DNA from 4 places in the Bradyrhizobium sp. NC92 genome. Region 4 is predicted to be linked to each of the others. Evidence: predicted binding sites of a transcription regulator. Region 4 holds the regulator's gene; each other region holds the start of a gene.
The links. The regulator HrcA, encoded in region 4, represses chaperone genes, less so after heat shock. The targets are predictions, from matches to a motif close to GTTAGCACTCNCNNNNNGNGAGTGCTAAC.

Region 1 (7,198 bases), 3.1 Mb from region 4:
CCGACGCCGACCGTGCCGGGACCGTTGCCCAGCAGCGAGCCGGCCTCGCCGGCCAATGCACTGGCAACGAAGATCAGCGCGAACCAGCCGCGGCCGATCAGCGACTCCAGCCTGACGCCGACGATGAACAGCGCCACGCAATTGCTCACGAGGTGCCACCCGCTGCCATGCAGGAGCGGCGCAAGGCCGATCCGCCACCACTCCCCCCTCCCGACGACGAGATCGTAGGCGGAGGCGCCCTGAGCGATCAGCGAGCGGACATCGAGGTCGCCGTCCCGCGCAATGTCGACGGCCAGACTGCGTTGCAGAGCGAAGATCAGGAGCAGAGCGAAGATCAGGCCAAGGGTGAGGAAGGGGATATCGGCCAGAAGCTTGTTGTCGGCAAAGAGCGTCTCCTCGCTTGACGAGGGCTTCTCAACAGCGATCGGCGCGGTGGCGGGTTGAAACGACGCTCTTGGAGCTGGCGCTACGGTGCCGCGTCGGCCAAAAGTGTTGGTCGCCATGAAAGCATTTCCCGCGTTGTCACAGCCTTGAGTTGACGCGAGAGGTGTTTTCGACTGGTTAGCACCGAGGTTGCGGGGCGGCCGAAATCATCCCGATTGCTGACCGCCCGGTTTCGCGGATCGACCGCATTTTAGCGATCAAGGGTCGCGCTTACGCCTTCAACTCCACCGTCTTGAACTCAGCGGGGAGGATCACCTCCAGCAGCTCCACGTCATCCGAATAGTCCAGGATCATGTGCCTGATCTTCGGCGGCTGGGTCCAGGCGCTGCCTTGCTTCATCAAGGTCTCGCCCTGCCCGTCCATATAGGTCTTCACCCAGCCCTTGAGCACGTAGACCATCTGGAATTCGACGTCGTGATAATGGAGCTTGGACACCTCGGCCGGATTGCAGGGGCCTTGCAGGCGGATCACATGCGCCTGCGCTAGGCCATGGGTCGCCTCGGCGATACCGAGATCGCGGTACTTCGCGTAGGCGCGCAGGCCGTCGGCTCTGAAGTCTTCCTCGCGGTGATGGCTGACGGCGATGCGCTGCTTCGGCCGTGCGGGCTTCTTCGGGGCGGCAGTGCGCGCCTTCGCCTTCACGGCCTTGCGTGCAGAGGATCGCGCCGCCGCCTTGGCGCCGCTCCGCTTCTTGACCGCGGTCTTCAATGCAGGCCTCGATGCCTTTTGCTTGGCCATTGTCTGCCTCCCTGTTATGAGCCGCGCCCATCGCACGGATGTGGCTCGAACGCCAGATTACCCAGTCGTGGGCGAAGCGGCAATTGCGGGCTGATTGTGCTGAGTAGCGCCGCATCTGCGCTTACCCTCCCCTGGAGGGGGAGGGTCGATCGCGCGAAGCGCGAGCGGGGTGGGGTGATCTCTCCACTCGGACACTGTTCGACGTCGAGAGACCGTCACCCCACCCCGTCTCACATTTCGCTCCGCTCAATGTGAGCCGACCCTCCCCCTCCAGGGGAGGGTAAGAGGCTGTTGGCCAATCACGCGATCTCCGCATCGATCGTAGCTTGCCCCAAGCTGGCGTGGCGAGAGGCCGTCGTCTCGTCTTCGTTCTCGCGCTGAACTAGTCTCGCCGGGGAAATCCGGGGGAATGATTCATGGGCAGCAATGTCGGTCAGCGTGCATTTCAAAATGCCCGGCTTCAGAAACGGCAAAAGGCCGAATCGCTACCCTTGCTCGGGCAAGCGCTCGAATTGCACAAGAAGGGACGCCTGCCCGAGGCCAAGGCTGCCTATCGCCAGCTCCTGCAGATCGCACCCAATCAATTCATCGCCCTGCATATGCTCGGCGCCCTGGAGTCCGATGCGAAGAACTATCAGCAGGCCGAGATCCTGCTGAGCCGGGCGGTTGCCGCGGATCCGCGATCGGCCGAAGCCCATATGAGCCTGGGCGTCGCGCTGAACGGGCTGAAACGTCACGCTGAGGCCCGCGAGATTTATCGCAAGGCCCTCGCCTTGCGGCCCAACTACGCCCTGGCCCTGTCCAACCTCGGCAACGCGAACGCTGCCCTTGATCGGCACCTGGAAGCCCTCGACAGCTACGATCGGGCGCTCGCCATCGACGGAAACCTGGCTGAAGCCCACAACGGCCGGGGCTCTGCGCTCTGCCGTCTGCGCAACTACGATGAGGCGCTCGCAAGCCTGAACCGCGCGCTCGCGATCAAGCCCGACTATGCGGCGGCGCTGGCGAACCGCGCCGTTGCGCTCCGGGAGCTGCAGCGATTTGACGAGGCCATGGCGGATTGCAATCGGGCGATCGCCCTAGCCCCTGACGACGTGAACGGATGGATCTGGCGCGCCAATGTCTTGCTCCAGACCCAGCAGATGGCCCAGGCATTGGCCGATTGCGAAAAGGCGCTCGCGATCGCGCCCGATTCCGATCAGGCTCACCTGGTGCTGGGCCTCTGCCTTGCCGGGCTCGGCCGGGTCGACGAAGCCCTGGCCAGTTTCGACAGAGCCCTCGACATCCGGCCCGACCTCGAGAGCGCGATCTCCAGCAAGATCTTCGCGCTCGACTTCGTGCCGGACGCGAGCGTCGCGCAGCATCAGCAGGCGCGACGCGTATGGTGGGAGCGGATCGGCGCGAAACTCGCGTCAGAAGCGGCGGCACCGCATGACAACGGCCGCGATCCGGATCGCCGCCTGGTGCTGGGCTACGTCTCGTCGGACTTCAACGCGCATTCGGCCGCGTTCATTTTCAAGCCCGTGCTGCAACACCATGATCGGGCCCGGTTCGAGATCGTGTGCTACTCGTGCTCGTCGAAAGTGGACGCGACGACACGCGAATTTCAAGCCATCGCCGATCGCTGGCGCGATGCCTCGCAATGGAGCGACGATCGCCTTGCCGCCCAGGTTCGCGACGATCGCATCGATATCCTGATCGATCTGTCCGGCCATACCAGAGGAAACCGCCTCGGTGTATTTGCGCGCAAGCCGGCACCGATCCAGGCGCACGGCTGGGGCCACGGCACCGGCACCGGACTGCCGACGATCGACTATCTGTTCTCGGATCCGGTCGGGATTCCTTCGGCGGTTCGGCCTCTGTTTGCAGAGACGGTCGTCGACCTGCCGTGCTTCGTGACCCTGGCGCCGCTGCCTGCCGGAATTGCGCAGGGCAAGACGCCGGCGCTCTCGAACGGCTTCGTCACATTCGGTGTCTTCAACCGCATCAGCAAGATCTCGGACGAGGCAGCGGCAGTCTGGTCGAGGATTCTCGCGCGGGTGCCGGGCTCGCGACTGCTGATCAAGGACGTTGCGCTCGACGATCGGCTGGTCCGCGACAAGCTGCTGGCGCGATTTGCGGCGTGCCGATTGCCGGCCGAACGCATCGATCTGCTCGGGGCTACGTTGCGGGACGAGCATCTGGCATCGTTCAACCGCATCGACATTGCCCTCGACCCGTTCCCGCAGAACGGCGGCGTCAGCACATGGGAAGCCCTGCAGATGGGCGTGCCCGTGGTGGCGAAGCTGGGGAGCAGCCTGCCCGGCCGCGCTGCCGGCGCCATCCTCACCGCGCTTGGCCTGCCGGACTGGGTCGCCGACAGCGAGGAGGCCTATGTCGAGATCGCGGCCAGCCGTGCGGCTGAGGTCGGCGAGCTCGACCAATTGCGCCGCGAATTGCCCGCAACGATCAACGCCGCGGCCGCCGGTAACCCCGTCGCATATGCGCAAGCGGTGGACGAGGCCTATCGCGCGATGTGGACGCGCTATTGCAGCGGCATCTGATTGGGAGATCTCGTAGGATGGGCAAAGCGAAGCGTGCCCACCATTGCCGGATATTGCGCAGAGATGGTGGGCACGGCGCGCGAAGTGCGCGCCTTTGCCCACCCTACGAGACCGCTGCGCTGTTCAATGCAGCCGGAACACGCCGTCGACGGCGCGCAGTTCGGCCGGCTTGATCAGCTTGCAATGCGCCACCGTGACCGAGTGGAGGGGGCCGTCGAGCTTCTCCTGCCAGAACGCCAGGAAATCGGTCAGCGCGGGGAATTTCGGAAACATGTCGTAGTTCTGCCAGACATAGGTCTGCAGCAGCGAGGGATGATCCGGCATCCGATAGAGAATTTGTGCCGTCGTCAGCCCGTAGCCCAGCATCTGTTTCCGGAATTCCTCGGAAACGCCCCCAACGCGCAGTCCCATGCCAAACCTCCTTTGCAGGAGCGCATTTGCGGGGGTGGCCTGTCCGTGCCCCGGGAGCCACCCGGAAACGATGCGCTCACATGAGAGAAATGTGACGCAAACTGACAACTCATCTCAAGCCCAAAAGTTTAACAAGCTGTTGAAATTCAATGCTTTAGCAGCAGAGACGACTCCGTGCTAATACGGCCTCCCAAGCGGCCTCGAAGAGGCCGCCGAGGCTGGTTAACGATGGCAAAGGGTTTCTGGCAGTCCGCGCTTTCGGCTGCTATTTTTTCTGCTACAAACCCTTGCCCCCGCAAAATTCCTGTCCTATTTCAGCGTCGCCCGTGCTAGCACTCACGGGCAACGATTGCTAACAACCTCAAAACCTCAACCCGAGCAATTGCTTAGGAGGACTGCATGAAATTCCGTCCGCTTCACGACCGCGTCGTGGTCAAGCGCATCGACGCCGAAGAGAAGACCGCTGGCGGCATCATCATTCCCGACACTGCCAAGGAAAAGCCCTCCCAGGGCGAAGTCGTCGCCGTCGGCCCCGGTGGCCGCGACGAAGCTGGCAAGCTGATCCCGATCGACCTGAAGGTCGGCGACCGCGTGCTGTTCGGCAAGTGGTCCGGCACCGAGGTCAAGATCGACGGCCAGGACCTGCTGATCATGAAGGAGAGCGACGTGATGGGCGTTCTCGAAGTCAGCGAGTCCAAGAAGAAGGCGGCTTAAGAGCCCCTCTCCTCCCTCCAGTCAAACCCTCAAGGAAAAATTCAGATGGCAGCCAAAGAAGTCAAATTCTCGGTTGAAGCGCGCGACAAGATGCTGCGCGGCGTCGACATCCTCGCCAACGCGGTGAAGGTCACGCTCGGTCCGAAGGGCCGCAACGTCGTGCTCGACAAGTCGTTCGGCGCTCCCCGCATCACCAAGGACGGCGTCACCGTCGCCAAGGAGATCGAGCTCGACGACAAGTTCGAGAACATGGGCGCGCAGATGGTGCGCGAAGTCGCCTCCAAGTCCGCTGACGCGGCCGGCGACGGCACCACCACCGCGACCGTGCTCGCGGCCGCGATCGTGAAGGAAGGCGCCAAGTCGGTCGCCGCCGGCATGAACCCGATGGACCTCAAGCGCGGTATCGACCTCGCGGTCGAAGCCGTCGTGGCAGACCTCGAGAAGAACTCGAAGAAGGTCACCTCGAACGACGAGATCGCCCAGGTCGGCACCATCTCGGCCAACGGCGATGCCGAGATCGGCAAGTTCCTCTCCGACGCCATGAAGAAGGTCGGCAACGAGGGTGTCATCACCGTCGAGGAAGCCAAGTCGCTCGAGACCGAGCTCGACGTGGTCGAGGGCATGCAGTTCGACCGCGGCTACATCTCGCCCTACTTCGTCACCAACGCCGACAAGATGCGCGTCGAGATGGACGACGCCTACATCCTCATCAACGAGAAGAAGCTCTCCTCGCTGAACGAGCTGCTGCCGCTGCTCGAGGCCGTGGTGCAGACCGGCAAGCCGCTGGTCATCGTCGCCGAGGACGTCGAAGGCGAAGCGCTTGCGACCCTGGTCGTAAACCGCCTGCGCGGCGGCCTGAAGGTCGCGGCCGTCAAGGCTCCGGGCTTCGGCGATCGCCGCAAGGCCATGCTGCAGGACATCGCGATCCTGACCGGCGGCCAGGCGATCTCGGAAGATCTCGGCATCAAGCTCGAGAACGTCACGCTCAACATGCTCGGTCGCGCCAAGAAGGTGATGATCGACAAGGAGAACACCACGATCGTCAACGGCGCCGGCAAGAAGGCCGACATCGAAGCGCGCGTGGCCCAGATCAAGGCGCAGATCGAGGAGACCACCTCGGACTACGACCGTGAGAAGCTCCAGGAGCGTCTCGCCAAGCTCGCGGGCGGCGTCGCGGTGATCCGCGTCGGCGGCGCGACCGAGGTCGAGGTGAAGGAGCGCAAGGATCGCGTTGATGACGCGATGCATGCGACCCGTGCGGCCGTGGAAGAAGGCATCGTTCCGGGCGGCGGCGTCGCCCTGCTCCGTGCCTCCGAGCAGCTCAAGGGCCTGCGCACCAAGAACGACGACCAGAAGACCGGCGTCGAGATCGTGCGCAAGGCGCTGTCGGCGCCCGCTCGCCAGATCGCGATCAACGCCGGTGAAGACGGCTCGGTGATCGTCGGCAAGATCCTGGAGAACAAGGCCTACAATTACGGCTTCGACTCCCAGACCGGCGAATATGCCGACCTCGTCAAGAAGGGCATCATCGACCCGACCAAGGTGGTCCGCACCGCGATCCAGAACGCAGCCTCGGTGGCAGCGCTCCTGATCACCACGGAAGCCATGGTCGCCGAGCTGCCCAAGAAGGGCGGCGCCGGCCCCGCGATGCCCCCGGGCGGCGGCATGGGCGGCATGGACTTCTGATCCAGCCTCTCAGGCAAAGTCGAGACACGCGAAACCCCGGCAGCGATGCCGGGGTTTTTGTTTGGGCGATGCACGTCAAAGTGGTAAAATGGTCATTCCGGGGCGCGACGAAGTCGCGAACCCGGAATCCATTTCACCACTTGCTCGTGGCCTACTACGTCTATCCTCGCCAGCAAGAAATACGGCACGCTCTACATCGGCGTGACGAACGACATCGTTCGCCGTATCCATGAACATAAGAGCAAAGCCGTCGCCGGTTTCAGCAAGAGATACTCTGTCGACAGGCTCGTTTGGCTCGAAATCTACGACGATCCCCTAACTGCCATCGCGCGCGAGAAGGAATTGAAGAAGTGGCGACGGGAATGGAAGGTCCGGCTTATTGAGGAGAAGAATCCCCAGTGGATCGACCTATATCCACAAATCGCGAGCTGAGCTTGCAGATTGATGGATTCCGGGCTCAGCGCTTCGCGCTGCCCCGGAATGACAGCCCGGATAGAGCGCGCGCAACCAGGCGCTGCGCGCTGCCCCGGAATGACGGGGCGCCTCACTCCACCTTCCCGATCCGCTCGAAGCGCGGCTCGCCGTCTTCGTCGAGCGACCAGAAAATCCGCGTCACCTTGCCGATGAGATTGTCCATCGGCACGAAGCCGAATGTCGACTGC
Region 2 (7,198 bases), 930 kb from region 4:
CCGAACAGGAATTCGATGAAGCCGCCGCCCATGTTGGAATTGGACGCGACGCGCACCGGCGCCGGCGGCACGCGCGGCTGGTAGAGCACCGCAGGCGGATCGTTCGGCACGCTGTTGTCGAAGGCGCTGGCATCGTTCGCGCCGGCCATGAAGGTGCAAGCGCTGCCGAGCAGCGCGACAGACATTTTCTTGAACATCGACGTACTCTGTACTGTTTCGTCTAGATCACATGCGTCGTGGAGAGCCGGTGACTGATCCGCGCCCTTCGACGTGGTCAATAAAAAGCAAAAGCCGTTTTGTTTGGTAAACGGAAAGCGCGTTTCGATTCACCACGTCGCGAGCGCGCCGGCAATTTGGCGATCAGCGTTTATTTTCGATGAACGCAGCGCGGCCATGGTTAATCGCTTCTTTGCGCCGCGTCGCGCGACGCCGCACAACAGTTCCGGTTGTGAACTTCGTGTTAAATCGCTTCTGCCTACAAAGACGCGTGAGTGAGGTGGGGGGAGTATCCTGATGGCTGTTCACCGCAAGCGTTTTCGCGTCGAGGATATCGCCGGTGGCGAGATGCCGATTTTGGACGTAACCGAAGAGGCAATCCCGATGCATAGCGAGATCATGGCCGAGCTGCGCGCGATCCGCGCCCAGATGGCGAAGGGCATCGTCGCGGCCCCGCTGTCCGGCAGCGCCGCCATGGCGGCGATCGACGCGTCGACGGCGCACGAGCTGTCCGAAGCGCGCACCATGCTCGAGACCTACCGGGCGCAGATCGAGCAGTGCGAGAAGCTGAAGGTGGAGCTCGACCTCATCCACGACGCCATCGACCGCACCAAGCGCGAGATCGCGACGCTGCACGGCAAGAGCTTCGACGGCGGCGAGATGGCCAAGGTCAATGGCGAGCTCGGCGCGGTGGTCGGCGGCACCGAGCAGGCGACCCAGCAGATCCTCGAAGCCGCGGAATCGATCGACCAGGCCGCCAGCGCGATGTCCAAGGTGGACTCGGTCGATCAGCAGAAGCGCCTTGCCGACGACATCCAGGAACGCGTCATCTCGATCTTCGAAGCCTGCAACTTCCAGGACCTGACCGGCCAGCGCATCAGCAAGGTCATGACCACGATGAAGTTCATCGAGCAGCACATCAATGCGATGATGGAGATCTGGGGCGGCGTCGACGCGATCAAGTCCCATGTGCCGGCGCCGGTCGACAGCCGCAGCGAGGACGAGAAGCTCCTCAACGGCCCCAAGCTCGCCGGCGACGTCGGCCACGCCTCGCAGGACGACATCGACGCGCTGTTCGACTGAACGGGGGCGATATTTAAAAAACAAAGCGCCGGCCTTGGGGCCGGCGCTTTTTGTTTTTTCGTCATTGCGAGGAGCGAAGCGACGAAGCGATCCAGGCTGTCTCCCAGGAGGCAGTCTGGATTGCTTCGCTCCGCTCGCAATGACGAGACGTTAGGCCAAAGGCTGCCTCACGCCCTCGGCGCGCAGCGGACGTAGACCATGTTGCCGTAGCGGGTGGCGGCGTCCTTGTCGATGAAGCGGGTGATCATGACGCGACCGTCGAAGGAGACGATCTCGCGGTCCTGCTCGCCGGGGGTCGGGCCGGCCGGTCCGATGTAGTTCTTGCCGCTCGGCGAGCCCTTCAGCCGCAGCTCCTGCGGCGTCGCCTGGTCGGCGAGATGCATGATCACGCCGCCGGAGGAGCCGGCGGTGATCACGTAGGGATTCTTGCATTGCTCGCGCGCCATCTTCTCGGTACGGGCGCGGTCGGCCGGGTTCTGGAACGAGGCGAGGCCCCAGCGGCCGACGATCTCGTCGCCGCGGATGGTGGCCGGCATTTCGGGCGCAACGCCCGGTTCGGCCTCGGGCGGCGGCGAGGACGACGTGAGGGACGGCAGGCTGAAGCCGCCGCCGCAGGCGCCCAGCAGCAGCGCCAGACAAGAGGCGGCCGCCAGATTGGCAACCGTGCGCGCGTGAGCCGAACTGATCATGGCATTCCCCCGAACAAGACCATGGCCGCACCCCTCGAGCAGCCAAGCGCAAAATCGCTGCCGGAGCAATGACGTCGTTCTCTAAGCCGGCGCCCCGAGCGAGTTTCCAATGCCACCATCCTATATCCGCCTCAACAACCGCTTAACCACCTTTGCTTGACAGGATCGCGGCCAAGCCATATTTCCGGACCCACTATTAGCACTCGGAAAGCCCGATTGCTAAGCGCGCCGTTCGATCCTCGACGAGAGGGGTGGACGGAAGCGCCGCCCCACCGACCGCACTACTTCCGAAGCGAGCCTCCAAAGGGAAACGTCATGGCTAAATCCAAATTTCGTCCGCTGCATGACCGTGTCGTGGTCAAACGTATCGACGCCGAGGAAAAGACCAAGGGCGGCATCATCATTCCGGACACTGCCAAGGAAAAGCCGTCCCAGGGCGAGGTCGTCGCCGTCGGCCCCGGCGGCCGCGACGAGACCGGCAAGCTGATCCCGATCGACCTCAAGGTCGGCGACCGCGTGCTGTTCGGCAAGTGGTCGGGCACCGAGGTCAAGATCGACAACGAAGAGCTCCTGATCATGAAGGAGTCGGACATCATGGGCGTGCTGGCCTAAGGCCATCCGCCTGAACGGCCGCTGAATGTCATGCCCGGATCCAGGCGATCCGGGCATCCATCGTTCCGCCGCGACTAGACAAGACACATCACGTAACACGAGGGATTGCAGACCATGGCTGCCAAAGACGTCAAGTTTTCCGGAGACGCGCGCGATCGCATGCTGCGCGGCGTCGACGTTCTCGCCAACGCCGTCAAGGTGACGCTCGGCCCGAAGGGCCGCAACGTCGTCATCGAGAAGAGCTTCGGCGCCCCCCGCATCACCAAGGACGGCGTCACCGTCGCCAAGGAGATCGAGCTCGAGGACAAGTTCGAGAACATGGGCGCCCAGATGGTGCGTGAGGTCGCCTCCAAGACCAACGACCTCGCCGGCGACGGCACCACCACCGCGACCGTGCTGGCCCAGGCGATCGTGCGCGAAGGCGCCAAGGCGGTCGCCGCCGGCATGAACCCGATGGACCTCAAGCGCGGCATCGACACCGCGGTGGCCGCCGTCATCAAGGACATCGAGAAGCGCGCCAAGCCGGTCGCCGCCTCCTCCGAGGTCGCCCAGGTCGGCACCATCTCCGCCAACGGCGATGCCGCCATCGGCAAGATGATCGCCCAGGCGATGCAGAAGGTCGGCAACGAGGGCGTCATCACCGTCGAGGAGAACAAGTCGCTCGAGACCGAGGTTGACATCGTCGAGGGCATGAAGTTCGACCGCGGCTATCTCAGCCCCTACTTCGTCACCAACGCCGAGAAGATGACCGCCGAGCTCGAGGACGCCTACATCCTCCTGCACGAGAAGAAGCTCTCGGGCCTGCAGGCCATGCTGCCGGTGCTGGAAGCCGTGGTGCAGTCGGGCAAGCCGCTCGTCATCATCGCCGAGGACGTCGAGGGCGAGGCGCTGGCCACCCTGGTCGTCAACCGCCTGCGCGGTGGCCTCAAGGTCGCTGCCGTCAAGGCGCCGGGCTTCGGCGACCGCCGCAAGGCCATGCTGGAGGACATCGCGATCCTGACCGGCGGCCAGCTGATCTCCGAGGAGCTCGGCATCAAGCTCGAGAACGTCACGGTGAAGATGCTCGGCCGCGCCAAGAAGGTGGTGATCGACAAGGAGAACACCACGATCGTCAACGGCGCCGGCAAGAAGCCCGACATCGAGGCCCGCGTCGGCCAGATCAAGGCCCAGATCGAGGAGACCACCTCGGACTACGACCGCGAGAAGCTGCAGGAGCGCCTCGCCAAGCTCGCCGGCGGCGTCGCGGTGATCCGCGTCGGCGGCGCCACCGAGATCGAGGTCAAGGAGAAGAAGGACCGGGTCGAGGACGCGCTCAACGCCACCCGCGCCGCGGTGCAGGAAGGCATCGTCCCCGGCGGCGGCGTCGCGCTGCTCCGTGCCAAGAAGGCGGTCGGCCGTCTCACCAACGCCAATGACGACGTCCAGGCCGGCATCAACATCGTGCTGAAGGCGCTGGAAGCCCCGATCCGCCAGATCTCCGAGAACGCCGGCGTGGAAGGCTCGATCGTGGTCGGCAGGATCCTGGAGAACAAGTCCGAGACCTTCGGCTTCGACGCCCAGAACGAGGACTATGTCGACATGGTCGAGAAGGGCATCATCGATCCCGCCAAGGTGGTGCGCACCGCGCTGCAGGACGCCTCCTCCGTGGCCGGCCTTTTGGTGACCACCGAAGCCATGGTCGCCGAGCTGCCGAAGAAGGAAGCTCCGCCCGCCATGCCCCCCGGCGGCGGCATGGGCGGCTTCTAAGCCTCCGTTCCGTGACAGAGTTGCGAAGGCCGCCTCCGGGCGGCCTTCTTTTTTGCCGATCCTGCCTGTTTCGCTTTCCGATTCAACCAGCGGCCAAAACCCACTACGGTGGCGCGCCGATTCGATGTTTGGGCATGATCCTCTCGGAAAACCGCTTCACACTTTTCCGGATCATGCCCGTTGCGCGAGGATGTCATCAATGCGTGCGCTTCTGGTCTGTTCGACAGCCGTTCTGGCGGCCCTGCTCGCCGTTCCGCCGCAGGCGTCCGCCCAGATGAAGCTGTCACCGAAGGCGACCGCGCCGGGCGGAACCGAGACGCGCTATTTCACCTCGATCGACGGGCTGATGGACGGCAATGCCGACGTGATCCTGAAGGAGACGCGCCAGGGCAAGACGGTGACCGCAGCGGTGCTCGACGTCTGCTATCCCGTCGCGAAGAACTCCGACCGCAAGGACCGCTTCGTCGTCAACCTCCAGGTCGCGGGCCAGACGCTGACGGGAACGACGCAAAGCGTCGGCGAGAAGTCGCCGGTCAGCGTCAAGCTGACGCGCAAGCAGTCCGGCGACATGTTCGAATTCCGCGGCCAGATCGCGATCGGCCAGGCGGTGACCGAGGTCACCTCGCCGGACAATTCCGATCTCAGCGAAAAGGAATTCCTGGACAGTCAGACCTCAGACGACGGCATCACGCCGCAGCCGAAGGATTTCACCGACGTCTCGCCGGAAGCGATCGCGGTCAAGGTCAAGCTCGACGCGGCGACCGACTTCCTGAAGAGCCTGAAGGGCCAGGAGGTCGAGGTGACGCTGGCGAGCCTCAATGTCGGTTGCGACGCGCTGCGCGCGGGCGAGCAGACCATCACCATGTCGGTCGATCCGGAGCGCGCCGGCGCGCTGCTGGCGAAATTCAAGGCGATGCCCGGCGTCACCGCCGCAGGCTGGACGGCGGGCATGACCGAGATGGACCGCACCATCCGCTTCGCCGCGGCGGACTGGCGCGAGGGCGACAAGATCAACAAGGGCAAGCTCGCAACGGCGGTCGCGAACGTGCTGAGCAGGACGCTCGCGGCAAAGCCGGTCTCGCAGAACTTCAACCCCGCCACCGGCAAGCTCAAGCTGGTGTTCAAGCGGCCGAACCAGGATTTCCCGGCGCTCGAGCTCACCGACACGATCGAGGTCGCAGGGCTGGTCTCGCCCGACAAGCCGGGCACCACCGACAAGCTCATGCTCTGGATCGGCAGCCCGGCGACGACGACGGCCGACGAGGGCAGCGGGGCGAGGCTCAATCTGTCGGACGACGCTTCGGCCGACGAGGAAGGCGATCTGCCCGACGACAACGGCTCGATCGAGGCGCTCGTCAAGGAGCTGAAGGGCCAGCGCTGGGATGCCGACAAGTCGGTGTGGAAGTGAGCTAGTCACGAACTCCGCTGTCATCGCCCGCGAAGGCGGGCGATCCAGTACTCCGAGACTGTACTAATTGAATCGATAGGTCGCGGCGTACTGGATTCCCCGCCTTCGCGGGGAATGACAGTGAGTGTGCGGTCAGTTCCCCGTCGTCCTGAAGCGCAGCGGCTTCGGGCCGATCAGCGTCAGCACGTCGCCCTGGCGCTTCCAGGTCTCGATGCTGGCGAGGGCGGCGACGAGCTCGTCATCGGCCTGCGCTCTCGCCGGCGGACAGTTGCGGTCCTGGATCTGGCCGGGGACGAAGATCACGGTGTTGCCGGCGACCGAGAACTGGCCCTTGCCGCCCTTGCACCAGAGCTCCAGCACGACCTCGCCATTGTCCCCGATCTCGATGTTGGGAATCCGCTTCGAGCCCGCTTGCGGCAACGCCTCCAGCGTCATCTCGGTGCCGAAGGGAAACCCCTCCTCGGCACGCGCGAGCGTGGACATCGCCAGCATTGCAACCGCCGCACACAGCAAGCGCAGAAGCGAAACCATGAGACCTCTCGACCGACCTGTTTTGCGGCACCTTCTATAGGACAGCCGTGCCGTTGAGAAGGTTCGCGGAAGGTGCAAAAAATCCCCGCGGGGACGAACCTCGCGGGGATTTGTGGACGCGGCGCAGTCCGCTACTTCAGAACCAGCGCCGTGAACGGCCAGACATAGGCCTGCAACGTCACGAGCACGCCGACGAGGCACGCCAGCACGATCGAGTGCCAGAACACGAAGCGCAGGATGGTGCCCTCATGGCCGTACCAGTTGGTGGCCGTGGAGGCGACCACGATCGACTGCGCGTCGATCATCTTGCCCATCACGCCGCCGGAGGAGTTCGCTGCGCCCATCAGGATCGGCGACAGGCCGAGCTGCTCGGAGGTGATCTTCTGCAGGTTGCCGAACAGCACGTTGGAGGCGGTGTCCGATCCGGTCAGCGCGACGCCCAGCCAGCCGAGCAGCGTGCCGAAGAAGGGATAGAGCACGCCGGTGGCGGCGAACGCCAAACCAAGCGTGGCGTCGACGCCGGACAGGCGCGTCAAGGTGCCGATCGCGAGCATCGCCGAGATCGTGATCAGCGAGATCGCGCAGAGCCGGATGGTGCGGCCATATTCGGTCAAAAGCTTGCCGGGACCGACGCCCATCAACAGGCCGGAGATGATCGCGGCGATCAGCATGCCGGTGCCGGTGAAGGACAGGTAGGTGAAGGCGAACACCGCGCTCTCTTTCGTCGGCCCTGGCGCGACCGGCGGCATCTTGTTGATCATCTGGTGCAGCTCGGGAACGGGATAGTTCCAGACGAAAATCGCGTTCGCCCAGGCCTTGAAGGCGCCGTTGCCCCAGACCAGCATCACGATGCAGACGATGATCCACGGCAGCAGCGCATTGAAAAGCTCACTCTGCGTCAGCGGGGTTTTGT
Region 3 (7,198 bases), 1.8 Mb from region 4:
ATGGCTTCCGTGGTGATCAAGAGCGCGGCAACAGAGGCTGCGTTCTGGATCGCGGTGCGCACCACCTTGGTCGGATCGATGATGCCCTTTGAAACCAAGTTGCCATACTCGCCGGTTTGCGAGTCGAAACCGTGCGCGTATTGCTCCTTCTCCAGGATCTTGCCGACGATCACCGAACCGTCTTCACCGGCGTTGATGGCGATCTGGCGAGCGGGGGCCGACAGCGCCTTGCGCACGATCTCGACGCCGGTCTTCTGGTCGTCGTTCTTGGTGCGCAGGCCCTTGAGCTGCTCGGAGGCACGGAGCAGGGCGACGCCGCCGCCCGGGACGATGCCTTCCTCGACAGCCGCGCGGGTCGCATGCATCGCGTCATCAACGCGATCCTTGCGCTCCTTCACCTCGACCTCGGTCGCGCCGCCGACGCGGATCACCGCGACGCCGCCCGCGAGCTTGGCAAGACGCTCCTGGAGCTTCTCACGGTCGTAGTCCGAGGTGGTCTCCTCGATCTGCGCCTTGATCTGGGCCACGCGCGCCTCGATGTCGGCCTTCTTGCCGGCGCCGTTGACGATCGTGGTGTTCTCCTTGTCGATCATCACCTTCTTGGCGCGACCGAGCATGTTGAGCGTGACGTTCTCGAGCTTGATGCCGAGATCTTCCGAGATCGCCTGGCCGCCGGTCAGGATCGCGATGTCCTGCAGCATGGCCTTGCGGCGATCGCCGAAGCCCGGAGCCTTGACGGCCGCAACCTTCAGGCCGCCGCGCAGACGGTTCACGACGAGCGTCGCGAGCGCTTCGCCCTCGACGTCCTCGGCGACGATGACCAGCGGCTTGCCGGTCTGCACCACGGCCTCGAGCAGCGGCAGCAGCTCGTTCAGCGAGGAGAGCTTCTTCTCGTTGATGAGGATGTAGGCGTCGTCCATCTCAACGCGCATCTTGTCGGCGTTGGTGACGAAGTAGGGCGAGATGTAGCCGCGGTCGAACTGCATGCCCTCGACCACGTCGAGCTCGGTCTCGAGCGACTTGGCTTCCTCGACGGTGATGACGCCCTCGTTGCCGACCCTCTTCATGGCGTCGGAAAGGAACTTGCCGATCTCGGCATCGCCGTTGGCCGAGATAGTGGCGACCTGGGCGATCTCGTCGTTCGAGGTGACCTTCTTCGAGTTCTTCTCGAGGTCGGCCACGACGGCTTCGATCGCAAGGTCGATACCGCGCTTAAGGTCCATCGGGTTCATGCCGGCGGCGACCGACTTTGCACCCTCGCGAACAATCGCAGCGGCAAGCACGGTCGCGGTGGTGGTGCCGTCGCCGGCCGCGTCAGCGGACTTGGAGGCGACTTCGCGCACCATCTGCGCGCCCATGTTCTCGAACTTGTCGTCGAGCTCGATCTCCTTGGCGACGGTGACGCCGTCCTTGGTGATGCGGGGAGCGCCGAACGACTTGTCGAGCACGACGTTGCGGCCCTTCGGACCGAGTGTGACCTTCACGGCATTGGCGAGGATGTCGACCCCGCGCAGCATGCGGTCGCGGGCGTCTACGCCGAACTTAACTTCTTTGGCTGACATGTGGGTTTTCCTGAGTGTTTCACTTGGTCTCATCCTTGGCGGCGCGCGGCATGCGCTCCTCAGGATGAGTCCTGCGAGCGGTAATTTAGGCGGCCTTCTTCTTGGCGAACGGATCCGTGAGAACGCCCAAGATGTCGCTTTCCTTCATAATCAACAGCTCCTGGCCGTCGATCTTGACCTCAGTGCCTGACCACTTCCCGAACAGGATGCGGTCGCCGACCTGGACATCGATCGGAACCAACTTGCCGGACTCGTCGCGGCCCCCGGGGCCGACGGCGATGACTTCGCCCTGGGAGGGCTTTTCCTTCGCCGTGTCCGGAATGATAATGCCGCCAGCGGTCTTTTCTTCTGCGTCGATGCGCTTGACTACGACGCGGTCGTGAAGCGGACGGAATTCCATGCAGATCTCTCCTAAGCAGTTACGCAAGTTGAGGATTTCTCGATTGCTAGCAATCGAGGCCAGTGAGTGCCAACGCAGGCGCACCTGAAATAGGACTGATTTGTTGGGGAACAAGTGTTTGTAGGAGGAAAATCCTCACTCACCGCCGAGCTCTGAATCCGCTTCGGGCAATTAACCTCGCGAGCTTGCCGCCGAGCACCCGACGCTATTCTGAGTGAGCTTTGTCTCTCTACCCAATATCGCTTTACAGTTCGATTCCCTTCAACCCGGTCTTGCAAGCCATGATCTTAGGACAAAACGGTAAAGGGCTGCCGATCTGGAGTAGCTTCAAATGAAACCGTCAGCTGAATTCGAAAGATCACGCGGTCTTGGAATCCTGCGCCGAGATCGGGATTGCCTGCTTGGATCGATGGTCCGCTAGCCCTCGCGCCCGATCTGCCCGGTTTACGCCAGAGTGCCTCTGCCGGCATTGCGGCGGAATTGACTTTGGAGCAAATCGACGGCCTGGCGCACGCGAAGCTGTCTCAGGGCGACACGAACGGGCGTATGTTCCTCTCACAAGAGCCCGTCCTTATGCCAATCGCGCCGGATGGCGTATACACGCGGACAGCGGCTCCGCCTTGAGTTGTCGAGCCGCCAGTGCGGGTTCGGCGTTAGAATAAATCAGCTGAAAAAACCTTCTTGGACTTTGATCTCGATCAGCCGCGCCTAGATCGCAGCGGCAGCTTGGAGGTCGTGCTTGACGGAGAGATGGTCGGACTTTTGCATCACGGGCGGTGTTCTGCCAGGCCGCGGCCAGACGGTGCCGCAAGAATGCGACAGGGGTGTCCGATCTTGCTAAGTTGAGCGAGTGCACGTCTGAGCACTGTAGGTGAGAGCTACGAGAAAGCCAGATGTTAGGCCAAGATCGCCCTCCGCCTTTCCAGCTGCATCAGTGCATCATAGCGCGGCAATGTTCTTTCGGTGCTCCTGCTCGGCATTGCAGACCACTCCCTCCTTCTCGTGCCAGCTTCGGCGCAGCGCTTGAAGTAAACTGCGCTTCGCCGTAGTAGCTACAGAGTGGTGCGAACGAGCTCCGCGCATAGCCATGCGACCGTTCGCCGGCCGGGTATGCGCAGACTTAAGTGAGCGCGTCCGGTTCATGGCACGGAGACAAGACCCTACCGTCGGGCTAGAATGGGTATTTGGCATCAGGCACGAGTATGAAGCTCTTGGCTCTCCACTGTGCGAGGGACCAAAGGGCACAAAGAGCTGCGCCCTAGACGCGATAAGCGTCTCATCTGGCGATAAACCTCAGTATAGTCTTTTCAACCCTTTCCAAATCAGCTGTTTATCTTCGTACGATTGAGATCACCCTCGACTTTGTCTCACTTCTGCTAGGAGCCGCGGGGTGCCAATTGGAGATGTCAAAGCGCCGGATCCTGCCGTATGGATCGAATTCGATGGGTTTCAGACGATGAGTTGCAGGCGATTTCCTTCTCACATGACCATGCCGCGCCCGGGTTCAATCCTTATAGAACCGCAGGGCCGCCGTTACTTTGTTCGAGCGATGACTGCGGCGATGGCCGCTCAGCTTGTGCACGCTTAGGGAGGACTCATGGTCGACGATACTAATGATTCGCCCGCAGTATGCTTTCTCCTTGGCCTTCCACGCTCCGGGACGACACTCCTTGCCCACCTGCTGCAGCAGCATCCGGACATCACAGCTCCCCCCGAGCCCTGGCTAATGCTGGCACTAAACGAATTTGGCAGGGTAGACCACCGTCACCCGGCAGTCGCATCAATGATCAAGACCGCGACCTCTGAATTCTTGGCTCGTATAGATCGTACGATCGTCAGCCGCGCTTTTGCCGACGCGGCGTATGGCCAGTACTTGGCAGCGGCGGGCAAGCGTATCCTCATAGACAAGACGCCGCGCTATTGGATGGTACTTGAGTTTCTGGAAACTCTCTATCCAAAGACGCCACACATCCTTCTGATGCGCAATCCCTATGCTATTGCCGCTTCCTTGAAGTCGACGTGGGGCATCCCCCTCCACGCAGAACCCTCCTCTTCCATCAGCATATCGTCGCTCGCCGATCTTCTGATCCGTGTACCCGACAGCATTGCATCTGCACTCGCTGATCTGGTCCTAGGGCTTCCTAAGCTTGCAGCGCACCGGGCTCGACCGCAGACGCAGCTAGTGCAGTACGAGCGCCTTGTCGCGCGGCCGGAAGCGGAAGTCCGCCGCGTGATCGCGGGCCTTGGCCTTGATCCAACAATCTCCGCGCCAACCACGACTGAGCAAACCGACTATCTTCAGTCAAGTAGCTTCGGAGATCGAAAGATCCTGGATAGACAGGCGGTCGATGACCGCTCTGTCCACGCCTGGCAAAACCAACTGAGCATCGAAGAGATGCAAACAGTAACCGATCTAATCGGCGCAGATCTGTTGGTGGAGCTCGGATATGAGCAAGAACTACGACAGGCACAGCAAGCTGGAGTTGTGGATAAAGGGAAAGAGGTAACCGAACTTTATCGTCGGATCTTTGAAATTTGGTGGAATTTGCGCTGCTCCGACGGCAGTGCAACGCACCTGGATTCCTCCAGCGCTGGGGCACCAACCCATAGTGTCCGCGAGCCTATTGAGAGTTCTTACCGCAGCTCCGAGCTCCCGAAGAATGCCACACAACATATGTCCGGGTCCGAAACTGAGGACGGTGTGCAACTGGAAAATTCGACGGCAGCTCTGTTGAGCCAAGCGCTGTTGGCCTCGGAGGCTGATCGTGCCGTGCAGCTAGACGCTAGGCGTGATCGCGATGCCGTTATCGAGACGCTCCGAGGCGAGATCGCTCGGCTTGAGGTGGCTCTCAACAATGGCGTGCCATGACTTGCACGCCAGAGCAAAAGCCCTGCTATGACTGTACTTCTTAGCCTGCTATTGAACAGAAATTAGGGCAGCAGAAGCTTTCGAGCGCGCTGGTCTCATGCTAATTGCCGACCAGTAGATCGAGTGGCACATGAGTGCTGGACTGTCATTGCTGTTCGCGCCGCGACGTTTGAGCCGATGGAAGCGCTATTCAGCCGCCTGGGAATCGGTCGAATCAAAGCGGCACCTTAATCAATAGAGAGCCTTTCATCGGAAAGAACTTATGCTGCCAATACATCTTCGCCGCCTCGAAGCTGAATCCATCGAAATCATGCGAGAAGTAGTCGCCGAGTTCAGTAAGCCGGTCATGCTCTATTCGATCGGAAAAGACTCGAGCGTCATGCTGCACATTGCAATCAAGGCCTTCTATCCCGCGAAGTTGCCCTTCCCATTGCTGCACGTGGACACAACCTGGAAGTTCCGCGAGATGATCACTTTCCGGGATCAGACAGCCAAGCGGCTTGGCGTCGAGGTGATCGTGCACGTGAATAACGAAGGCGTCGAACGCGGCATCAACCCGATCGACTCGGGGTCAGCACTTCACACTCAAGTGATGAAAACAGACGCCCTGAAGCAGGCGCTCGATTTCCATCAGTTCGATGCGGCCTTCGGTGGAGCACGACGTGACGAGGAAAAGAGTCGCGCGAAAGAGCGGATATTCTCCTTTCGTTCGGCCGGGCATGTCTGGGATCCCCGCAACCAGCGGCCGGAGCTTTGGAATCTTTTCAACACCCGAATTCGTCAGGGCGAAACCATGCGTGTGTTCGCAATGTCGAACTGGACCGAGCTCGACATCTGGGAATACGTCATGCTCGAGCAGATCCCGGTTGTGCCTCTCTACTTTGCAAAACAGAGGCCAGTCGTACGGCGAAGCGGCGCAACGATCATGGTGGACGACGGACGATTTCCGCTTAAGCCCAATGAAACACCAGAGATGAGGATGGTCCGATTCCGCACTCTGGGATGTTATCCCCTGAGCGGAGCCATCGATTCCAACGCGACCACGATCCAGGAAGTCGTAGAAGAAATGCGGAATGCGAGAGTATCTGAGCGCCAAGGACGCTTAATTGATACCGATGAAGCCGCTTCGATGGAGAAAAAAAAGCGGGAAGGTTACTTTTAATGACTTTCATAGAGACGACCAAGTGTCTGGTTGGGGCCGGAACAAAGGACCAGATGCGATTCATCACCTGCGGTTCGGTGGATGACGGCAAGTCGACACTGATCGGCCGGCTGCTGCATGACAGCAAGATGATCTGCGAAGATCAGCTCACGGCGCTGGAACGGGACAGCGCTAGGCACGGCACTACCGGCAGCGACATTGATTTCGCGCTGCTCGTCGATGGCCTTGAAGCCGAACGGGAACAGGGCATCACAATCGATGTGGCCTACCGATTCTTTAGCACCCAGCGTCGCTCGTTCATTGTGGCCGACACTCCCGGCCACGAGCAGTACACCCGCAACATGGCAACCGGCGCCTCGAATGCCGAGCTCGCCATCATCTTGATCGATGCTCGAAAGGGCGTACTGGTCCAGACCAAGCGCCACTCTTTCATCTGTTCCCTGCTCGGAATTCGTCATGTCGTGCTAGCAGTGAACAAGATCGATCTTGTCAACTACGAGCAGAAGAGTTTTGATCGGATCGTTGACGACTATTCGACTTTTGCTGTCGGTCTTGGCTTCACCTCTATCGTTCCGATCCCGATCTCCGCCCGCTACGGCGACAATCTTGTCAGCCGTTCAGATCATACCAATTGGTATATTGGTCCCTGCCTGCTCGACCATTTGGACAGCGTCGATATCCAGCCCAACGCGGCTACTGCCTTCCGTTTTCCGGTCCAGTGGGTGAACCGGCCCAATCAAGATTTCCGCGGTTATGCCGGCTCGGTGGTTTCCGGGAGCATCTCGGCAGGCGACGAGATCGTTGCCGCAGCGTCCGGTCAAACTACCCGAATTAAGCGGATCGTGACCCAGAAGGGCGATCTTCCCCGCGCTGAGGCCGGCGATGCCGTTACCATCACCCTGGAAGACGAAATCGACATCAGCCGCGGCGATCTTCTGGCGCGCCCGAGCGAGCCTCCCAAGGTCGCTAACCAGTTCGCCGCCTATCTCATCTGGATGGACAAGGACCCGCTCGTCCCTGGACGCAATTACATCCTGCGCGTTGGGTCACAGACCAAAACCGGCAGCATCACCGCAATCGAGCACCGGATCGACGTCAACACACGTGAGCACCTGGCAGCACGGACGCTTCGTCTAAACGAGATCGGGTTTTGCAAAGTGGCGACGTCAGTGACCGTGGCGTTCGATCCTTTCGATAGCAATCGG
Region 4 (7,198 bases):
ATGCGGGTGTCCTCGCAGGCGATGACGTCGACGCCGGCGAGCGTCTGGAGCGCCCGCACGGTGATGTCGCCGAGATTGCCGATCGGGGTCGCGACCAGATGGAGGCCTGGCGCCGCCTTCGGCGCCGCAAGCCGATGGGCATCGATGGAGAAACCGCGCGAGGCGGCGTCTTGAGCTTCAGGCATATTTATCGGGGCCGGCTTTGCGCGCATAATGAAGTCAACTTAGGCACGATCTGTGGGGCTGGGAACCGGCTCGCCGAAAAAGATCGTGCCGAGGTGAGGGCGAGGAACGGACGGGAATGTGATCGGTCGAAGATCACGTCGGGAGGGAGTGAGGGCCCTCGCGCCATATTCGCGACGGAAACGCCGCCTTGATGAGTGAATGAGTGACGGCGAAGAGCTGCCGGGACGGGATTGCGGCCGCGTTAAGCGGTTGTTATCCTTTTGTTTTGGTTAACTATTTGCCGACACACTGCCTGAATCCGCGGCCTGTGTCGCGGAAAGCAATGTCGTGATCGGCTGGCGCACGGCCGGTCAGAAGAGAAGCTGCCATGGTCGGCCCGCGTCATCCAAAGTCTCCCGTTCCGGGGTCCCGATCGCCAGGGGCGACCCGGCGGACTGCGCTCGGCCTGTTGCTCGGCGCGCCCGTGCTGTCGGCCTGCGCCGGCGTGCAGCAGAGTCTCAGCCAGTTCTCCAACCCGTTCTCGAGCTCCGCACCGCCGGCCCAGCCGGCAGGCCCGCAGCAGCAGGCGACGACCGCCGGCACCGGCGGCGTGAAGGTCGGTCTGATCCTGCCGCTCTCCGCTGCCGGTAACGCCGGGCTCGCCGCGCAATCGATGCGCAATGCCTCCGAGATGGCGCTGGCCGAGTTCCAGAACCCGAACATCCAGCTCCTGATCAAGGACGACAATGGCAGCCCGCAAGGCGCGCAAGCCGGCGCGCAGCAGGCGGTCGACGAGGGCGCCGAGATCATCCTCGGGCCGCTGTTTGCGCAATCGGTGCCGGCGGTGGCGCAGGTCGCGCGCACGCGCGGCATCCCGGTGATCGCGTTCTCGACGGATTCCAGCATCGCCGGCCGCGGCGTCTATCTGTTGTCGTTCCTGCCGGAGTCCGACGTCAACCGCATCGTCGAATATTCCGCCGGCATCGGAAAGCGCTCCTTCGCCGTGCTGGTACCCGACAACGCCTATGGCAATGTCGTCGAGGCTGCGGTGAAGGCGGCGGTGCCGCGGCGGGGCGGGCGCATCGTCACGTTCGAGAAATATGGCGCCGATCGTGCCACCCCCGCGCGCACGGTGGCGCAGCAGCTCGGCAGCGCGGACGCGCTGTTCATTGCCGATGACGGCGATGCGGTCGTGTCAGTGGCGGATGCGATGACCGCCGCGGGCGCGAACCTGCGCAACATCCAGCTGCTCGGTACCGGCCTGTGGGACAATCCGCGCGTCTATGCCAGCGCCGCGCTGCAGGGCGGCCTTTACGCCGCGCCCGACCCGGCCGGCTTCCGCGCCTTCTCCGGCCGCTACCGCACCAAACACGGCGCGGAGCCGATCCGCACCGCAACGCTCGCCTATGATGCGGTCGCGCTCGTCGCCGCGCTGGCCCGCACCCAAGGCGGCCAGCGCTTCTCCTCCGACGTGCTCACCAACCCCTCCGGCTTTGCCGGCATCGACGGCCTGTTCCGCTTCCGCGCGGATGGCACCAATGAACGTGGCCTTGCCGTGATGAAAGTGACGCAAGGCGGCGGTGCTGCGGTGGCGGGATCGCCGAAGAGCTTTGGGGCGTAGTAGGACGACGGGTAGGGCGGGTTAGCGAAGCGTAACCCACCAACTTCGTCCGGCGAATGGGAGCATGGTGGGTTACGCTTCGCTAACCCACCCTACACTACCGAGAGCTCCTTACGCCGCCAGATCCGCGACCACCGCATCCAGCACCGGAAATCCGCTGCTGGTCACGCGCAGGCGTCCCGTGCCATCCACGGTGATCGCGCCTTCCTCGCGCAGCAGCGCGATGCGGCGGGGGTCGAGTGGGCGGCCGGCGAGGGCCCTGTAGCGCTCGGGATCGATGCCTTCGGCGAGACGCAAACCCATCAGCAGGAATTCGTCGGCGCGCTCCTCGCTGTTGAGGAGCTCGTCGCTGACGACGCCATCGCCGTTGGTCTCGACCCGCATCAGCCAGGCCTCCGGACGCTTCTCGGTGGCGGTGGCGTGCCTGATCCCGTCAATGTCGAGGCGGCCATGTGCGCCGGGGCCGATGCCGGCATATTCCTCGCCGCGCCAATACACCAGATTGTGCCGGCACTCGGCGCCGCGCCGGGCGTGATTGGAGATCTCGTAGGCGGGCAGGCCGAGCTTGTCGCAGGTCTCCTGCGTGACGTCGTAGAGCGCGCGTGCGACCGCTTCGTCCGGCGTCTTCAGCTTGCCGGCCTGGTGCAGGCCGAAGAACGGCGTGCCTTCCTCGATCGTCAATTGATAGAGCGACAGATGCTCGGCCGCTTCATCGATCGCGTGCCTGAGCTCGTCGGCCCACATCGCCGGCGTCTGGTCGGGCCGGGCGTAGATCAGGTCGAACGAATAGCGGTCGAACGCGCGGCGCGCGATGGCGACGGCATCGAGCGCCTCGCGTGCGCTGTGCATGCGGCCGAGCGCCTTCAGCGAGGCGTCGTCGAGTGCCTGCACGCCGAGCGAGACGCGGTTGACGCCGGCGCTGCGATAGCCGGCAAAGCGCGTGGCTTCGACGCTGGTCGGGTTCGCTTCCAGCGTCACCTCGACGTCGCCGGCGACGGTCCAGTGCTTGCCGATCGCATCTAACACCGCGCCAACCGTGGCGGGCTGCATCAGCGAGGGCGTGCCGCCGCCGAGGAAGATCGAGGTGACCTCGCGGCCGGGGGCGCGCTCGGCCGTCGTTGCGATCTCGCGCGCGAAGGCGGCCGCAAACCGCGCCTCGTCGATCGCGGCGTGGCGGACGTGGCTGTTGAAGTCGCAATAGGGGCACTTCGACAGGCAGAACGGCCAGTGCACGTAGACGCCGAAGGCTTCCTTAGCGCGGCTCAAGGCAGATCTCCGCCAGTTTCACGAAGGCGCGGGCGCGATGCGACAGGCCGAGGCCAAGCGGCGGCAGGCCGTGTTTTTCGATGCTTTCCATCTCGCCGAAGGTTCGCGTGTGCCCGTCCGGCAGGAACATCGGGTCGTAGCCGAAGCCGGCCGTGCCGCGCGGTGGCCAGATCAGCGTGCCGTCGACGCGCGCCTCGACCTCCTCGCGATGATCGTCGGGCCAGGCGACGCAAAGCGCGGAGACGAAGTGTGCCTTGCGCTTGTCCGGCGTGGTGGCGCCGCGCTCCTGCAGCAGGCGCTCGATCTGCGCCATCGCCGCGTTGAAATCCTTGGTCGGGCCGGCCCAGCGCGCGCTGTAGATTCCGGGTGCGCCGTCGAGCGCGTCGACCACGATGCCGGAATCGTCGGCGAAGGAGGGAAGCTTGGTCGCCTGCGCTGCGGCGATCGCCTTGATCGCGGCGTTGCTGCGGAAATCGTTGCCGGTTTCCTCGGGCTCGTCCAGGCCGAGCTCGCCGGCCGACACCGCCTCGATCCCGTACGGCGCGAGCAGCTCCCTCATCTCGGCGAGCTTGCCGGGATTGTGGGTGGCGATGACGAGCTTGTCGGTGATTCGGCGGTGCATGGGCCTATTGACTACGCCACGGCCAGTTTCTGCAAGTCCACCAGGCGCGCGATGCCCTTCTGCGCCAGGGCGATCAGCTTCAGGAACTCGTCCTGCGTGAACGGCTCGCGTTCCGCGGTGCCCTGCACCTCGATGATGCGGCCGTCGCCTGTCATGACGAAATTCGCGTCGGTCTCGGCTTCCGAATCCTCGGCATAGTCGAGATCGAGCACCGGCGTGCCGTTGTAGATGCCGCAGGAGATCGCGGCGACGTTGTCACGCAGCACGTTGGTCTTCACCATGTTGCGCGCCTTCATCCAGTTGAGGCAATCGGCAAGCGCGACCCAGGCGCCGGTGATCGAGGCCGTGCGGGTGCCGCCGTCGGCCTGGAGCACGTCGCAATCGACCGTGATCTGGCGCTCGCCGAGCGCTTCGAGATCGACGATGGTGCGAAGCGAGCGGCCGATCAGGCGCTGGATCTCGACGGTTCGGCCGCTCTGCTTGCCGGCGGAGGCCTCGCGGCGGGTGCGTTCGGAGGTCGCGCGCGGCAGCATGCCGTATTCGGCGGTGACCCAGCCTCGGCCCTGGCCCTTCAGCCACGGCGGCAGGCGCTCCTCCAGCGTGGCGGTGACCAGCACATGGGTGTCGCCGAATTTCACCAGGCACGAGCCTTCCGCATATTTGACCACGCCGCGCTCCAGCGTCACGGGGCGCAATTCGTCGGGCGCACGGCGGCTTGGCCGCATGGGAAATCTCCAAAAACTCACGGGAAAAGGCTGTTCGCGGTGCTTGTAGGTGGGGCGGGGGTGGGCGGCAAGGGCTTATTCACCTCCTGGCCGTCGGCCTGCAAACGCCGCGCTTGTCAGAAGCGGCCCGGATGGACAAATTATAAGGATCTGAGAGGAGTTACCGTCTGTGGCCCATCACGATCCGATCCATCTGATCGCGCCGCGCGCAGGCCTTGCCCAGCTCAACGAGCGTTCCCGCGACATCTTTCGTCAAATTGTCGAAAGCTATCTCGCGACCGGTGAGCCGGTCGGCTCGCGCAATATTTCCCGCCTGATCGCCATGCCGCTGTCGCCGGCCTCGGTCCGCAACGTCATGGCCGATTTGGAACAGCTCGGCCTGATCTATGCCCCGCACACCTCCGCCGGCCGGCTGCCGACGGAACTGGGCCTGCGCTTCTTCGTCGACGCCCTGATGCAGGTCGGCGACCTCAATGAGGCCGAGCGGCAGTCGATCCAGAGCCAGCTCTCCTCCGTCGGCGAGGCGCAGTCGGTCGAGGCGGCGCTGGACCAGGCCTTGATGCGGCTCTCCGGCCTGACCCGGGCCGCCGCCGTCGTGCTGACGCCGAAATCCAATGCGCGGCTGAAGCACATCGAATTCGTCCGCTTGGAACCCGAAAAAGCGCTTGTCATCCTGGTCGGCGAGGATGGCCAGGTCGAGAACCGCGTGCTGACGCTGCCGCCCGGAGTTCCCTCCTCGGCGCTGACCGAGGCCGGCAATTTCCTCAATGCGCGGATCCGCGGCCGCACCCTGGCCGAGGCGCGGCTCGAGCTCGAGACCGCACTCGGCGAGGCCCGTGCCGAGCTCGATCAGCTGACACAGAAAGTGATCTCGGCCGGCATCGCCAGCTGGTCCGGCGGCGAGAATGAGGACCGCCAGCTCATCGTCCGCGGCCATGCCAATCTGCTCGAAGACCTGCATGCGCTGGAGGATCTGGAGCGCGTGCGGCTGTTGTTCGACGATCTCGAGACCAAGCGCGGCGTGATCGACCTGCTCGGCCGGGCCGAGACCGCCGAGGGTGTGCGGATCTTCATCGGCTCGGAGAACAAGCTGTTTTCCCTGTCGGGCTCCTCCACCATCATCTCGCCCTATCGGGATGCCGCCGGCCACATCGTCGGCGTTCTCGGCGTGATCGGCCCGACGCGGCTGAATTATGCCCGCGTGATCCCGACCGTGGACTACGCCGCCCGCATCGTCAGCCGCCTGTTGGGGGGCTGACCGGCCTTTCCGCCGATCACGGGCGCTTGATTTTCGTGGGCTTAAGCACGATATCCGGGCCAACATCCCTGAAACGAGTTCGAGACCAGAGCCGATGACCGAGCAAGACCGGCAACCCGAAGACACGACTGCAGCGACCGGCGAGCCCGTGGTGTCGAAACCCTACATCATGCCCGACGATCCCGAGCCCGGCGCGGTCGAGACGTTGCAGAAGGAAGCCGCCGAGGCGCGCGACCGCATGCTGCGGACGCTGGCCGAGATGGAGAACTTGCGCAAGCGCACCAGCAAGGAGGTCGCCGACGCCCGCCTCTACGGCATCACCGGCTTCGCCCGCGACGTGCTCGATATCGCCGACAATCTTCAGCGTGCGCTCGATGCCGTTCCGGCCGAAGCGCGTGCCGCGGCCGATCCCGGCCTGATCGCGCTGATCGAGGGCGTCGAGCTCACCGAACGCTCGCTGCTCAACGCGCTGGAAAAGCACGGCGTGAAGAAGCTCGATCCCTTGGGCCAGAAGTTCGACCCGAACTTCCACCAGGCGATGTACGAAGTGCCCGATGCGTCGGTGCCGTCGGGCACCGTGGTGCAGATCATGCAGGCCGGCTACACCATCGGCGATCGCGTGCTGCGCCCGGCGCTGGTCGGCGTCGCCAAGGGCGGCGCAAAGGCTGCGTCTGCGGCGAACAACAACAACGAGCAGAGCGGCGCGGCGAACTGAGTCTCAGACCCTCATGGTGAGGAGCCGCGCCCTTGCGCGGCGTCTCGAACCATGCAGGCCCGGCTCTGGCAGCTCGGCCTTCATCCTTCGAGACGCGCGCGAAGAAGCGCGCTCCTCAGGATGAGAGTCTTCCGGTGTTGCGCGCTGCTTACGCGCTCACCGCGATATCCGCAGACTGAATCCGCTTCACGCCGGCCTTGGCCATATCGGCCCAGGCCTTTGCCAGTGAGCCCTGCGTGTCGATGCCGCGGCAGGCGTCTTCCACCACATAGACCTCGAAGCCCGCCTTGCGTGCGTCGAGCGCGGTCCAGGCGACGCAGAAGTCCGTCGCGAGGCCAGCGACGAAGACGCGCTTGATCTTGCGGCCCTTCAGGTAGCCGGCGAGCCCCGTCGAGGTCTTGCCGTCGGCTTCGAGGAAGGCCGAATAGCTGTCGACGTCCTTGTGAAAACCCTTGCGGATGATGAGCTCGGCGTGCGGGATCGAGAGGTCCTTCGACAGCGCCGCGCCGTCGGTGCCCTGCACGCAATGGTCCGGCCACAGCACCTGCTTGCCGTAGGGAAGATCGACCGTTTCGAACGGCTTCTTGCCGGCATGAACCGACGCAAACGAAACGTGGCCCGGCGTGTGCCAGTCCTGCGTCAGCACCACGTTCGCAAATGCCTTCGAGATCTTGTTGATGACCGGCACCACCTGCTCGCCTTCCTTCACCGCGAGGCTACCGCCGGGCAGGAAGCAGTTCTGCACGTCGATCACGAGCAGCGCGGATGCATCGTCCGGCTTGATCGATGCGGCCGCGAGCAGCGCGGTTGGCGCCAGCGTCGCCAG

Region 1: N2602_RS25665 (co-chaperone GroES) is a predicted target of HrcA. The motif match lies at 4,465-4,493, and genes of this name have one in related genera.
Region 2: groES (co-chaperone GroES) is a predicted target of HrcA. The motif match lies at 2,184-2,212, and genes of this name have one in related genera.
Region 3: groES (co-chaperone GroES) is a predicted target of HrcA. The motif match lies at 2,008-2,036, and genes of this name have one in related genera.

The regions. Positions count from the first base shown of each region.
Region 1 covers NZ_CP104171.1:5,430,923-5,438,120, forward strand. The annotation lists gene N2602_RS25645 (rhomboid family intramembrane serine protease) at 1-503, opposite strand, end outside; gene N2602_RS25650 (cupin domain-containing protein) at 655-1,182, opposite strand; gene N2602_RS25655 (tetratricopeptide repeat protein) at 1,599-3,725, shown strand; gene N2602_RS25660 (usg protein) at 3,849-4,136, opposite strand; gene N2602_RS25665 (co-chaperone GroES) at 4,536-4,850, shown strand; gene groL (chaperonin GroEL) at 4,896-6,536, shown strand; gene N2602_RS25675 (GIY-YIG nuclease family protein) at 6,738-6,968, shown strand; gene lepB (signal peptidase I) at 7,081-7,198, opposite strand, start outside.
Region 2 covers NZ_CP104171.1:7,650,356-7,657,553, forward strand. The annotation lists gene N2602_RS35565 (L,D-transpeptidase) at 1-197, opposite strand, end outside; gene N2602_RS35570 (protein phosphatase CheZ) at 514-1,299, shown strand; gene N2602_RS35575 (hypothetical protein) at 1,467-1,988, opposite strand; gene groES (co-chaperone GroES) at 2,304-2,600, shown strand; gene groL (chaperonin GroEL) at 2,715-4,346, shown strand; gene N2602_RS35590 (hypothetical protein) at 4,546-5,754, shown strand; gene N2602_RS35595 (META domain-containing protein) at 5,887-6,285, opposite strand; gene N2602_RS35600 (L-lactate permease) at 6,417-7,198, opposite strand, start outside.
Region 3 covers NZ_CP104171.1:6,815,530-6,822,727, reverse strand. The annotation lists gene groL (chaperonin GroEL) at 1-1,562, opposite strand, end outside; gene groES (co-chaperone GroES) at 1,648-1,962, opposite strand; gene N2602_RS31955 (sulfotransferase) at 3,560-4,831, shown strand; gene cysD (sulfate adenylyltransferase subunit CysD) at 5,094-5,993, shown strand; gene cysN (sulfate adenylyltransferase subunit CysN) at 6,047-7,198, shown strand, end outside.
Region 4 covers NZ_CP104171.1:223,143-230,340, forward strand. The annotation lists gene rsmI (16S rRNA (cytidine(1402)-2'-O)-methyltransferase) at 1-212, opposite strand, end outside; gene N2602_RS01065 (penicillin-binding protein activator) at 554-1,786, shown strand; gene hemW (radical SAM family heme chaperone HemW) at 1,898-3,052, opposite strand; gene rdgB (RdgB/HAM1 family non-canonical purine NTP pyrophosphatase) at 3,039-3,674, opposite strand; gene rph (ribonuclease PH) at 3,686-4,399, opposite strand; gene hrcA (heat-inducible transcriptional repressor HrcA) at 4,569-5,657, shown strand; gene grpE (nucleotide exchange factor GrpE) at 5,752-6,372, shown strand; gene pncA (bifunctional nicotinamidase/pyrazinamidase) at 6,521-7,198, opposite strand, start outside.